DNA from 4 places in the Globicatella sp. PHS-GS-PNBC-21-1553 genome. Region 2 is predicted to be linked to each of the others. Evidence: predicted binding sites of a transcription regulator. Region 2 holds the regulator's gene; each other region holds the start of a gene.
The links. The regulator Rex, encoded in region 2, represses fermentation and respiration genes when NADH is low (regulators of the CRP and FNR family bind a similar motif). The targets are predictions, from matches to a motif close to TTGTGAANTANTTCACAA.
Positions count from the first base shown of each region.

Region 1 (3,219 bases), 620 kb from region 2:
TTTCAACTAAGGAAGCGGCAGTTTTTTCTTTTTGTAAATCAATTTGTGCTTGTAACTTCGCTAAAGCCTGTTCTTTTTCAGCGATTAATTTGGTTAAAGCTTGCTCTTTGTCGTTCTTTAGTTGGGTAATTTCACGGTCTTTTTCGACTGCTAATTGTGCTAACTCTTTTTCTTTATCATTTAATTGTTCAGTTAATAGTTTACTAATTTTTTCTTCGGCAAGGGCAATATCTTTTTGATGCTCTTCATTAATTTGTACTAAACGATTATGTAGTTCTTGATCAAATTCTGAGGTTCTAACTTGGCTTGCTATATTCGCATAACTTGTCTTATCAATTTGAAAAGTTTCACCACAATGTGGACATTTAATTTGGTGCATGTACTCAACTCCTTTGTTTGTCAATAGTATTGTATCATAGGGTGTGGTCAAGTTTCATCTTTGTATAAAATACGCAAATTTGCTGACAAATACTTCTTTACAGTTATCCCGGTTAAACCAATAAAACTTTAATTGTAATAAATTTACCTAGTAAAAAATCCAGACTCAGTCAATTACCAAGCCCAGATTATAATAAGTCGCAATTGTAAAACACTTCTCTAATAGATAAGTTGTCTAGTAAGATTTAACCTTTGTAACTGAAAATGCATCCGTTTTTTGCATCACTAACTGACCAAATAAAATTCACAGTTCGGAATGTCCGTATATCATTTTATGAACAGAAGTATTGGTTGAAATTTTATGATTCTGAAAGGCGGTATACCATTTTTCAACAGCTATATTGCTTCAACAGCTATACTTCTTCAACATCATGATTCCTATTTCACCGAAAATGTTGTCGATTAAATGACTGTTCGATTTAAGACGGCTTTTGCTTCTTGATAAATATCTTCAATAATTGTGTGAACCGGCTTAATTTCACGAATCATTCCTGCAATTTGGCCGGCCATTAGCGAACCGTTCTCAAGATCACCGTCTTTAACAGCTTTTGCCAATGATCCAAGTGTTAAGCTTTCTAATTCATCACGGCTAGCATCCTTATTTTCCAGTTCAATAAATTTCTCAGTCATTTGATTGCGAAGACAACGGACTGGTGCGCCAGCTTGTGTACCAGTGACAACCGTATCGGTATCGATTGCTTTGAGTATTGCTTCTTTATAGCCTTGGGCAATCGGACATTCTTCACTCGCTAAGAAGACGGTTCCTAATTGAACCCCTTGCGCGCCTAAGGTGTAAGCAGCGGCCATGCCGCGACCATCTGCAATTCCACCGGCCGCAATGACGGGGATTTTAACGGCATCAACGATTTGGGGAATCAGTGCCATAGTGGTGGTGGTACCAATATGACCACCTGCCTCGGTTCCTTCTGCAATAATCGCATCTACTCCTAATTCTGCCATCTTAATGGCATGTTTGACGCTCGCAACTACAGGAACGACTTTAATCCCGGCTTCTTTTAGGTAGGGCATGACATGTTTGGGTGTGCCGGCACCGGTTGTGACGATTGGCACTTGTTCACCAATAATTACTTGGACTAATTCCGGAATATTTTCCATCATCAACATCAAGTTTACGGCAAAAGGGCGGTCAGTAATTTTTCTTAACTCGCGAATTTCATGACGTAAAGTTTCAGCGGACATGCCACCTGAAGCAATAATACCAAGTCCACCAGCTTGTGAAACGGCAGCGGCTAGGGGGTAGCGTGCAATTTGCGCCATCGCTCCTTGAAAGATGGGATATTGAATATTAAAAAGTTGTGTAATGGTCATAAGGCATCCTCCTTAAAGTTTGATTTATATTTCACAAGTTAATCGTATCATAAAATTTATCACTTTAATAGATTTCGCTGGATAATTTTATGAAGAAGGAGCCTGAAGAAGAATAGATGGTTTTCATTCTATCTACCGAACGCTGTCACAGTTTAGACTTGGCATGAAATAGACAATCGGATGCTATTTTGATGTGTCTGTCCCAAAATGTTGGGAGTGGAGCAGAAGTCGAAAATCAAATGGTTTTTACTTCGTTTGCCGACCTCCCGAAAAGTTGTTCCTTCTCAACGCCGGCACTTTTAATGTATGAGCAATACTTTATTTAGAATAATCAATTTGATACTTAGCCTATGTAAGCATTGTTTTATGTCACTTTGCCATTGTGCATATAATTAAGCAAATTCATCAAGTTTTTACCATCTACGAGAAGAAAAGCCATTCATAAAATCAGACGGATTAAATCTTTATAAAAGTCGCTCAGTGGTACTAAGTGGAGAATGAGAATGCAAAAGAAGGAGTATCAATTTAAAAATGGGGAATCATCCCAAAATATTGTCTGGTTAATTAAATAAATTATCAAAAGTGGGGTGATGGTCGTTTTAGAAGTGAGATAATAAATTAGCATGTCCATGCATTATCAGAGAGTGTTCTTTCGATAGCGCTCACTTTGCGTAATATGGTATAATATAAGTATGAGAAAATAAATAAAGTGAGGTTAACTAATGATGAATATTGCCTTAATTGCCCATGATCAAAAGAAACCTATCATGATTGAATTAACAGAAAAATATTTAGATGTTTTGAGTCAACATACGATTTATACTACTGGAACTACCGGTAAAGTAATCAATGAAAAAACAGGGTTAGTTGTCAAGCGTTTAAACTCAGGTCCATTAGGTGGCGACCAACAAATTGGTGCGATGATTTCCGAACAAAAAATTGAATTGGTTATCTTTTTACGTGATCCATTGGCAGCACAACCGCATGAACCGGATGTCAATGCGTTAATTCGTTTGTGTGATGTCTATAATATTCCATTGGCCACGAACATTGGAACGGCCGAAGTATTACTAAATGCGTTACCATTAGTAGAAGCAGTTGAAGAAGGCGCCCTTTAATGAAAAAAGGTGGCATTGATTATAGAAGGTGACCTTTAAATATAAAAATCGTCTTTTAATGATAGAAGGCGGTATCGCATTATAAAAAATAACGGAAAATTGGTATTCCAATTAAGGAATGCCATTTCCGTTAAGCCTGATTTTTTATAGTAAGTATGTGTCACAAAGGAAGGATTAATTCATCTTCTTCAGGTTCACCTAAGACTTCGATAATTAAGCCATGTGGTAAGCAAATTGCAGTTTGACCGGGACGTTTTATCCAACCGGTCTTAACCCCGATTTGATCAGGAGAATTATCTTCTTTAATGCGAATGTGGTCACCTTCGCGTTCGAT
Region 1 covers NZ_CP085470.1:1,906,240-1,909,458, forward strand. Annotated here, with positions in the region: gene LB888_RS09185 (DUF2130 domain-containing protein) at 1-379, opposite strand, end outside; gene LB888_RS09190 (nitronate monooxygenase) at 841-1,767, opposite strand; gene mgsA (methylglyoxal synthase) at 2,493-2,885, shown strand; gene LB888_RS09200 (NusG domain II-containing protein) at 3,046-3,219, opposite strand, start outside.
Region 1: a site for Rex is predicted at 1,787-1,804, ahead of LB888_RS09190 (nitronate monooxygenase). Genes of this name have one in related genera too.

Region 2 (3,219 bases):
GATCAAGCTTATTTAGAAGAAATGAAAGCTGTGACCATTAATCAAGAATTAGTCAATGAAATGGCTGACCAAGTCAATATTGTTTATACACCATTACATGGGACAGGTTTATACTTAGGGATGAAAGCTTTAGAACAAGCCGGTTTCAAAGATATTAAGGTGGTAGAAGCACAAGCAAAACCAGATGGCGATTTCTCAACTGTTGCATCACCTAACCCAGAATCTGATGCCGCTTTCGATTTAGCCGAAGAATTGGCGGTTAAAGTGGATGCTGATATTATTTTAGCGACAGACCCAGATGCGGATCGCTTAGGAGCAAAAGTAAAAACAGCGGATGGAGCCTATCAATTAATTACCGGGAACCAAATTGCTTCATTGATGTTAGACTATATTTTAAACGCCTTACAGCATAAAGGAGCACTACCTGAAAATGGTGCAGCTGTTAAATCGATTGTGTCGACTAATTTAGCGGATGCCATTATGCAAAGCTATGGCCTAACGATGGTAGAAGTATTAACTGGATTTAAGTTCATTGCAGAAAAAATTCAACAATACGAAGAAACGGGCGAACATACATTCCTAATGGGGTTTGAAGAAAGTTACGGTTACTTAATCAAGCCATTTGTACGTGATAAGGATGCGATTCAAGCATTAGTAGTGTTAGCTGAATTAACAGCTTATCATAAGAAAGAAGGTCGCACTTTAGCAGATGCGATTAACCAAATGTATGAAAAATATGGTCATTTCTATGAAAAGACGATTTCACTTTCTTTCCCAGGGTTATCTGGTCAAGCAAAAATGAAAGAATTAATGGCGAATATTCGTCAAGAGGGTATCTCAGAAATGGGTGGACTCGCAGTCGAAAAAACGGCTGATTATTTAGCTGGAACATTAAAGTTAAGCGATGGTAAGGAACGTCAATTAGCGTACCCATCATCTGATGCTTTAAAATATACTTTAGCAGATGGCAGTTGGGTTGCCTTTAGACCAAGTGGTACAGAGCCTAAAATTAAATTATATTTAGGAACAACCGGTCAATCTAAAGTTGAAGTAGAAGAAAAAGCAGAAAAATTAGAAACAGCGATTCAAGAATTAATTGGAGAATAGTAATAGCATTATGACTGGGGCTGGGCATAAACCTGATAAATTTAGTTAAGGTTATTGTTCATTAATTAATAGCGCAGTGGTTGAGTGGCCTCAAACTTCGTCTTAACGACTTGTTTGAGACCTACTCAACTGTGCGGGGGTGGGCAGACGAAGCGAAAATTATTTAATTTTCTACTTCTTGCCCACTCCCAGTTTTTTTTATGAGTGCGGGGAAGAAATGGAATAAAAAATGTGCTAGTTATTTTTACACAATATTATGGACTTGATACAAGTTGAGGCCACTGCCTTTACGCTATAAAATAATTAGTTGAAACCACAGAGAATTTTTAAAGTTTCTGCCTGACCTCATAAAACTCTTACGATAGCCTCCATAATCATCTTATAAGATAATGAATTCTTTTACGAAAACAATTGTGATTTTATATACAAATAAGTAAAAGTCACTAGATATCTTTGTGAAATTTTGCTATAATCTTGATAGTTATAATAGTTTATAACATTAGATTAGTGAAAAGGTAGGGGAAATTATGCACAAGGATATACCAAAAGCAACTGCCAAGCGATTACCAATCTACCATCGCTATTTACGATTTTTACATAATGCAGGAAAAAAGAGAATTTCATCAACTGAATTAAGTGAAGCCGTGAGAGTTGATAGTGCAACCATTCGACGCGATTTCTCTTATTTTGGGGCATTAGGAAAACGTGGCTATGGCTATGATGTAGATTATTTATTGGATTTCTTTAGTAAAGCATTGAATCAAGATCGCTTAACTTCAATAGGTTTGATTGGTGTTGGCCATTTAGGTAATGCTTTATTAAATTATAATTTTAGAAAAAATAATAATGTGCGTATTGGGGCAGCATTTGACGTTAATCAAGACTTAATTGGAAAAATATTATCTGGAGTTCCAGTTTATTCCATGGATGAATTAGAAGAACAAATCGAAGCCCAAGCAATTGAAGTGGTCATTTTAACTGTTCCTCAGGAAGTAGCACCAAAAGTGGTGGAACGTCTTGTTAATGTAGGCATTAAAGGAATTATGAATTTTACGCCACTTAGATTTGATGTGCCGAAATCGGTCAGAATTCAAAATGTTGACTTAACGACAGAACTTCAAACGCTATTATATTTCATCGATAGTAACATTGAAAATGATGATGATGACTATATGGATGTTCCATATAATTTCTCATTTTAACTTGCTAAATAATAGTTGAGTAGGTAGCCGAAGGGAAAATTTTGAGATTTTCTACTTCCTACCTACTTTTTTAGGCTCCTTGTCAAATGGTGTGAATGAGGCGGGGCAAAAACTATTTAAATTCTGCTCAGGCATATCTATTTTATTCAAAGCGCAGTGGTTGAGTGGTCTCAATCTGCGTCTTAATGACTTGCTTGAGACCTACTCAACTGTGCGGGGGTGGACAGACAAAGCGAAAATCATTTGATTTTCTACTTTTGGTCCACTCCCAACTGTGCGGGGTGGGCAGACGAAGCGAAAATCAACTGATTTTCTACTTCTTGCCAACTCCCGCTTACACCAAAAAGTATAGAGCCCTTTTTTATAAGAATAAACAAAATAGATAACTGATTGCGATGCTAGGGATAAAAGGAATGGCATTCCAGCGTTTGGTGTGGTGATATTGTAATATGGAATAAAGAAGGCCGAACAAGGCTGCGCCTAAGATGAAATAAGGGATGGTCATTTCTTCTAAGGTGCAAGCTAATAAGCCGATTATTTTGGCATCCGCTCCTCCGAAAGCCGTAGGACGATAATAAATGATTGTTTCCAATAATAACCATATAACGACTGCAACCCACAGTGACTGTCTATTAAACAGACAAAGAACGCCTAAGATGAATAATCCCCACCAATTGACTTGTAAATGAAAATAATCCTCAATGCTTAATAAAAGTAACCAGCAAATAATGAGTGATAATAGATAACCTTCGTAAAACCTATTGAATTGTAAATAATAAAGAGAAAGACCAAAGCAACCACCCAGTAATTCAAGAAAAAAATAATTACGATTTAAGCTCGTGTGACAATGACGACAGGCTCCTTTTAATATTAAAAATGAAACCAAGGGCATCAGATCGATTGCTTCTAA
Region 2 covers NZ_CP085470.1:1,286,285-1,289,503, forward strand. Annotated here, with positions in the region: gene LB888_RS06015 (phospho-sugar mutase) at 1-1,107, shown strand, start outside; gene LB888_RS06020 (redox-sensing transcriptional repressor Rex) at 1,635-2,309, shown strand; gene LB888_RS06025 (hypothetical protein) at 2,511-2,636, opposite strand; gene LB888_RS06030 (prepilin peptidase) at 2,671-3,219, opposite strand, start outside.

Region 3 (3,219 bases), 880 kb from region 2:
ATGTTACAATTTATTCATATTATGGAGGTAGATAAAATGAATGAAATCGAAACTTACTTAGAGCAAATTAAAACATTTGAGGAAATTTCACCAGTCAAAGGGATTGAATTATTAGAACAAGAGGGGACAATTATTTATATTGGAAGAAAAACTTGTCCATACTGCCGTCGCTTTGTAAATAAATTAAGTAAAGTAGCACACGCGCGTCAATATAAAATTTATTTAATTGATTCTGAAAGTGAAAAATATGATTTTGAAGATATTCAATCATTCCGCGAACAGTTTAACATTCCGACTGTACCTGGATTTTTAGTTAAACAAGCTTCAGATGTCGCAGTTCGTTGTGACAGTTCAATGACTGAAGAAGAAATCGTTCAAATGATAGAAGAGAAGTAAAATGAAAAAGCTTCTCTTACTTTTAATCTTGAGCACATTCATTATTGGATGTGATAAGAAAGAAGAAGTGGAAACGGATCACCCTACGAGTGAAGCGACTATTGAGATGACTACGCAAACTCTTGAGGAAACCGTAGCGGAAACATCATCAACTTTAGAGGCGACGACTGGAGAAATAATAACAGCTGAAGCAACTGAAGAAGCAACAACTGTAGTAGATAGTTCACCACTGTCAGATGGTATTTATACTTCAACGGAAATTATTAATTGGAGTAACCCCGTTAAGCCAGCAGAAAAAGGGTTAAAACGAATTATCAAAATACTGCAAGATAAAAAAGAATATTATGATGCGATTGAATATTTATTTTATGTCGAAAATATCAGTCATAACCCGGAAGAGTATCATGTGCGTGTGATTCAAAATTTTTCAGATCAGCAAGTAGAAGTAGGTGAATTTATCTTACATGGTGAAGATGTGGAAACTCACAATTAACAAATGAGATAAACAATCAGTAGTCATGAAATTAAAATCAATTGGGGCTGGGCATAAACTTCATAAATTTAGTTAAGATTATTGTGCGTTAGTTAATAGCGCAGTGGTTGAGTGGTCTCAATCTGCGTCTTAATGAGGTTAAAGATAAATTTGGTAAACTTAATCAAGTTATTGTTATTAAATTAAAAGCGCAGTGGTTGAGTGGCCTCGAACTGCGTCTTTCGACTTGTTTGAGGCCTACTCAACTGTGCGGGGGTGAACAGACGAAGCGAAAATCATTTAATTTTCTACTTCTGGTCCACTCCCAACTGTGCGGGGGTGAACAGACGAAGCGAAAATCCTTCGATTTTCTACTTCTGGTCCACTCCCAACTGTGCGGGGGTGAACAGACGAAGCGAAAATCATTTAATTTTCTACTTCTGGTCCACTCCCAACTGTGCGGGGGTGAACAAACGAAGCGAAAATCATTTAATGTTCTACTTCTGGTCCACTCCCAACTTTGCGGGGGTAGCCCAACTAAGCGAAAATTGTTCAATTTTCTACTTCTTGCCCACTCCCTTGAAATGGAGAAACATAAAAATAAATTCAAATCTAAAAGACATCATAAGTAGCCACTCTTTTGTTATAAAAATAGACATTATAATAAGCCTGAACCGAAAGTGTTATTTTGGTTCAGGCTTTTTTAGATAAACACTTCACAATCTGATTGTGATTTAGAACACAATCATTATTTATTTAAAGGGAATTAGATAAGAAAAACATTGTGAAAGCATCTTATAAGATTATCATGAATCGCTTCACAATAACGAAAAAACGCCGATATTTTTGATAGCGTTTTCATTATTTTGTTATCATCATCGGATTCTATCGAAAAAAATTTATTAAAAAATATGTGATTTTTTGCACAAAAGGCTTGACATAACATTGTGAAAAATGTAATATGTACTTGTAAAGAAGAAACACCTATTGAGGAGGATTTAAAAAATGGCAGAAGTTGTAGAAAAAAACAAACAGCAAATTGCTGAAGAGCATGTCGATGAATTAGTAAAAAAAGCGGTGGTGGCATTAGAAGAATTCCGTCTTTTAGATCAAGAGCAAGTGGATTATATTGTTGCAAAAGCATCAGTTGCAGCATTAGATCAACACGGTGTTTTAGCAAAACACGCTTATGATGAAACCGGACGTGGTGTCTTTGAAGATAAAGCAACTAAAAACTTATTTGCTTGCGAACACGTTGTTAATAATATGCGTCATACTAAAACAGTTGGCATTATCTCAGAAGATGATGTTACAGGATTAACTTTAGTTGCTGAACCAGTAGGAGTTGTTTGTGGTATTACACCTACAACTAACCCAACTTCAACTGCAATCTTTAAATCATTAATCTCATTAAAAACGCGTAACCCAATTGTTTTTGCGTTCCACCCTGCAGCTCAAGAATCATCTGCTCATGCAGCGAAAATCGTTTACGAAGCAGCAGTAGCAGCCGGAGCTCCTGAAAATTGTATTCAATGGATTACTTTACCTTCAATGGAAGCAACCTCTGCATTAATGAATCATCCAGACGTTGCTACTATCTTAGCAACAGGTGGTAACGCAATGGTTAAAGCCGCTTACTCTTGTGGTAAACCAGCATTAGGGGTAGGTGCAGGGAACGTACCAGCTTATGTTGAAAAATCAGCTAATGTTAAACAAGCAGCTTATGATATCGTGATGAGTAAATCATTTGATAATGGAATGGTTTGTGCTTCTGAACAAGCAGCCATTATTGATAAAGAAATTTACGATGAATTCTGTGACGAAATGAAGTCATATCACACTTACTTCGTTAATAAAGCTGAAAAAGCTAAATTAGAAGAATTCTGTTTTGGAGCAAAAGCAAATAGTAAAAATTGTGCAGATGCAAAATTAAATGCTGATATCGTTGGTAAACCTGCTACTTGGATTGCAGAACAAGCTGGCTTTACTGTACCAGAAGGAACAAATATTTTAGCAGCAGAAGTTTCAGAAGTAGGACCGAATGAACCATTAACACGTGAAAAATTATCACCAGTGATTGCTATTCTAAAATCAGAAGATCAAGCAGATGGATTGAAGAAAGCTTGTCAAATGGTTGAGTTCAATGGTTTAGGACACTCAGCTGCTATCCATACTAATGATGAAGATTTAGTAAAAGAATTTGGACGTCAAGTTAAAGCAATTCGTGTTATTTGGAACTCACCTTCAACTTTTGGTGGTATTGGGGACGTTTATAATGCCTTCATTCCTTCCTTAACTTTAGGATGTGGTTCTTACGGTGCCAACTCAGTTGGTGATAACGTTAGCGCAAT
Region 3 covers NZ_CP085470.1:2,168,448-2,171,666, forward strand. Annotated here, with positions in the region: gene traF (conjugal transfer protein TraF) at 37-396, shown strand; gene LB888_RS10440 (hypothetical protein) at 398-889, shown strand; gene LB888_RS10445 (hypothetical protein) at 1,169-1,294, opposite strand; gene adhE (bifunctional acetaldehyde-CoA/alcohol dehydrogenase) at 1,874-3,219, shown strand, end outside.
Region 3: a site for Rex is predicted at 1,596-1,613, ahead of adhE (bifunctional acetaldehyde-CoA/alcohol dehydrogenase). Genes of this name have one in related genera too.

Region 4 (3,219 bases), 780 kb from region 2:
GTTGAATGCATTGTAGTTGCCATTACTTCATCGTTTTCATATTGGATAGCTGAAGTATCAATTGACACTTTCGCACAATATTCACGGTAAGCACGTGGTAATTTTTCGTTATAGAAGATCGTTAAGTTTGGTTCTGGTGATTCACCCATTGTATATAATGTGTGTAATGCACGGAATGATGTTTTGTTAACTAATGAACGGCCATCATTGTTCATACCAGCGATTGATAAAGTCACCCAAGTTGGCATACCTGAGAATACTTCGTTGAAGTCTGGTGTACGTGCGAAACGAATCATACGTAATTTCATTACGAAATGGTCAATTAATTCTTGAGCTTCTTGTTCAGTAATTAAGCCAGCTTGTAAGTCACGTTCGATATAAATATCGAAGAATGCGTCCATACGACCTAAAGAAGTAGCCGCACCGTTAGTTTGTTTTGCACCAGCTAAGAATGCTAAGTAAGTCCATTGGATGGCTTCTTGAGCTGTTTTTGCAGGTTGACGTAAGTCAAATCCGTACATATCACCTAATTGAGCAATTTCTTCTAAAGCACGATATTGTTTAGAGATTTCTTCACGTGTTTGCATTTCTTCTTCAGTATACATTTCACGTTCCATTGCATTCCAGTCATTGAATTTTTCTTTTTTCAAGAAATCAGTACCGTATAATGCAACACGACGGTAGTCACCGATGATACGTCCACGTCCATAAGCATCTGGAAGCCCTGTGATGATTTTGTTTGAACGAGCTGCACGAATGTCAGCATCATAAACGTCGAATACACCTTGGTTATGTGTTTGGATCCATTCTGTAAATTGCATTTCAACTTCTGGATCTAATGAATAGCCATAAGCTTCTAATGCTTGTTTCGCCATACGAACGCCACCGAATGGGTTTAAACCTTGTTTTAATGGTTTATCCGTTTGTAAACCAACGATTTTTTCTAAGTCTTTGTCGATGTATGAAGCAGGGTATGCTAATACAGTTGAAACAATTTTTTCTTCCATATCGACTACACCATGTTCAACTTCATAAGCTAATAAGTCTTCGAAAATCTTATTTAATTTTTGAGTTGCTTCTGTTGCTTCAGCTAAGAAAGAGTCGTCGCCAGTATATTCTGTGTAGTTATCTAAAATAAATTGACCAACGTCAGTATTCTCGCGCCAAGCAGTCCCTTTAAAACCTTCCCACGCTTTTGTCATTGTTTCTGTCATTTTTTGTTTCCTCCTGTTTTTGAAAATTGATTCACAATGTTTTTACACTTACATTGTATCGGAAAATAACACAGTCCGTCAAGGATAAAACCGTCTTTAAACACTGATAATACAATAATTCTGTTTCAAAACGATAGAACAGTTACTATAAAAAGTTTTTATCTGTACCACTTTGATAGGGGTTTACTAATAATTTTCATTTATAAGTTTGTGAAGTTGGTTTTCTTTTTCACAATATATAAACAGTTTTCCTTTATTAATATCATTCTTTTATGAAAATAATTTATACTAAATTTGAGTATTCTTTGATAATTTCATAGCGTCGTCGGTCTATCGTCTGGTTTTCATAACTGATACAGCGTACTTTTAGTTTTTTCGTGTAAAAAAAGAAAATAATTGTAATGGCAGAAATGGGTGACACCGCTTAAAAAAAGAAAATGCTAGTCTTTAACATTAAAGATGTGTAATAAAGGACAATTTGTTATAATGGAGAAGAGAAAATCAAGAAGGAGATTATTATGGCCCAACGAAAAATTGTCTTAATAGACGGAAGTAGTTTAGCATTTCGTGCATTCTATTCGATTTTAGATTTGGAACGCTTTAAAAATCGTTCAGGATTGCATACTAATGCTTTATATAGTTTTAATCGCATGTTAGATAATGTGTTACAACAATTTGAACCGACCCATGTATTAGTAGCGTTTGATAAAAGTGAGCGGACGTTCCGTACTGAAAAATATGCAGAATATAAAGGTGGGCGTCAAAAGACACCAAGTGAATTTAAAGAGCAAATGCCCTATTTTAGAGTCTTACTTGATGCTTATGGCATTAAACATTATGATGTCTTAGGTTATGAAGCAGATGATATTATTGGGACTTTATCCAATCAAGCAGATGAGGACGATCAAGTCGTGGTGATTTCAGGCGATAAAGACTTAATCCAATTAGCCAGTGAGAATACGACGGTTTATGTTACACGACGTGGGGTGAGTGATCTAGAACCGTATACCCCTGCCGTAATTCGTGAAAAATATGATATTACCCCTGAACAAATTATCGATATGAAAGGCTTAATGGGCGATTCATCCGATAATTACCCTGGTATTACCCGCATTGGTGAAAAGACGGCGCTGAAATTATTACATCAATTTGGTACCGTTGAAGCGATGTATGAACGTTTAGATGAGTTAAAACCGTCTAAAATGAAAGAAAATATTATTAACGATGAAGCAAATGCCCGGATGAGTAAAGACTTGGCTCGTATTTTATTAGAAGCCCCGATTGACATTTCAGTAGACGATATTACGATGAATGAGAAAAATATTGACGCTTTAACAGAGTTTTATCGTCAAATGGAATTTAATAGTTTCCTATCAGCTTTAGGCAGTGAAGAAGTAGTCAACGATGCGTCAGAAGTGATGGAATCGGATTATGAAGTGGTTTATTTAGAAGCGATTAAAGAAGAGCATTTACCTGATCGAACAGCGATTCACTTTGAAACAATTGAAGAAAACTATCATTTTGCAGATGTGGTCAAAGTGACTTGGTCAGATTTAGTATCTCATCAAGTCTTTGTCACAGAAGCAAAAACGGCTTTTGACTCACCTTTATTTAAAGAGTGGTTAGCCAAGGAATTAACCGAAAAAATTTCCTATGATACAAAAAAAGATATGGTGATTGCAGCTCGTTTTGGTGCTTCTTTACAACATGTGACCTTTGATGTCTCCATTGCGACTTATTTAGCGGAACAAAGCCAAGACCAACGTATCGAAGCTATTCAAAGCTTTTTAGCTTTACCGGTAACGGTGCAATCGGATGAAAGTATTTATGGCAAAGGCGCTAAATTAGCAGTCCCAGAAGACGTGGAAATTGTTAACCAACATGTAGCTAATAAAGTCGAAGCATATGAACAAGTGAAAGCCCCGCTTTTAGCAAAACTAGAGGCAGTAGCGGCTACCGAACTTTTCTTGACCATGGAACTGCCATTGGCTGTGGTCTTAGCTAA
Region 4 covers NZ_CP085470.1:509,931-513,149, reverse strand. Annotated here, with positions in the region: gene pflB (formate C-acetyltransferase) at 1-1,214, opposite strand, end outside; gene polA (DNA polymerase I) at 1,733-3,219, shown strand, end outside.
Region 4: a site for Rex is predicted at 1,234-1,251, ahead of pflB (formate C-acetyltransferase). Genes of this name have one in related genera too.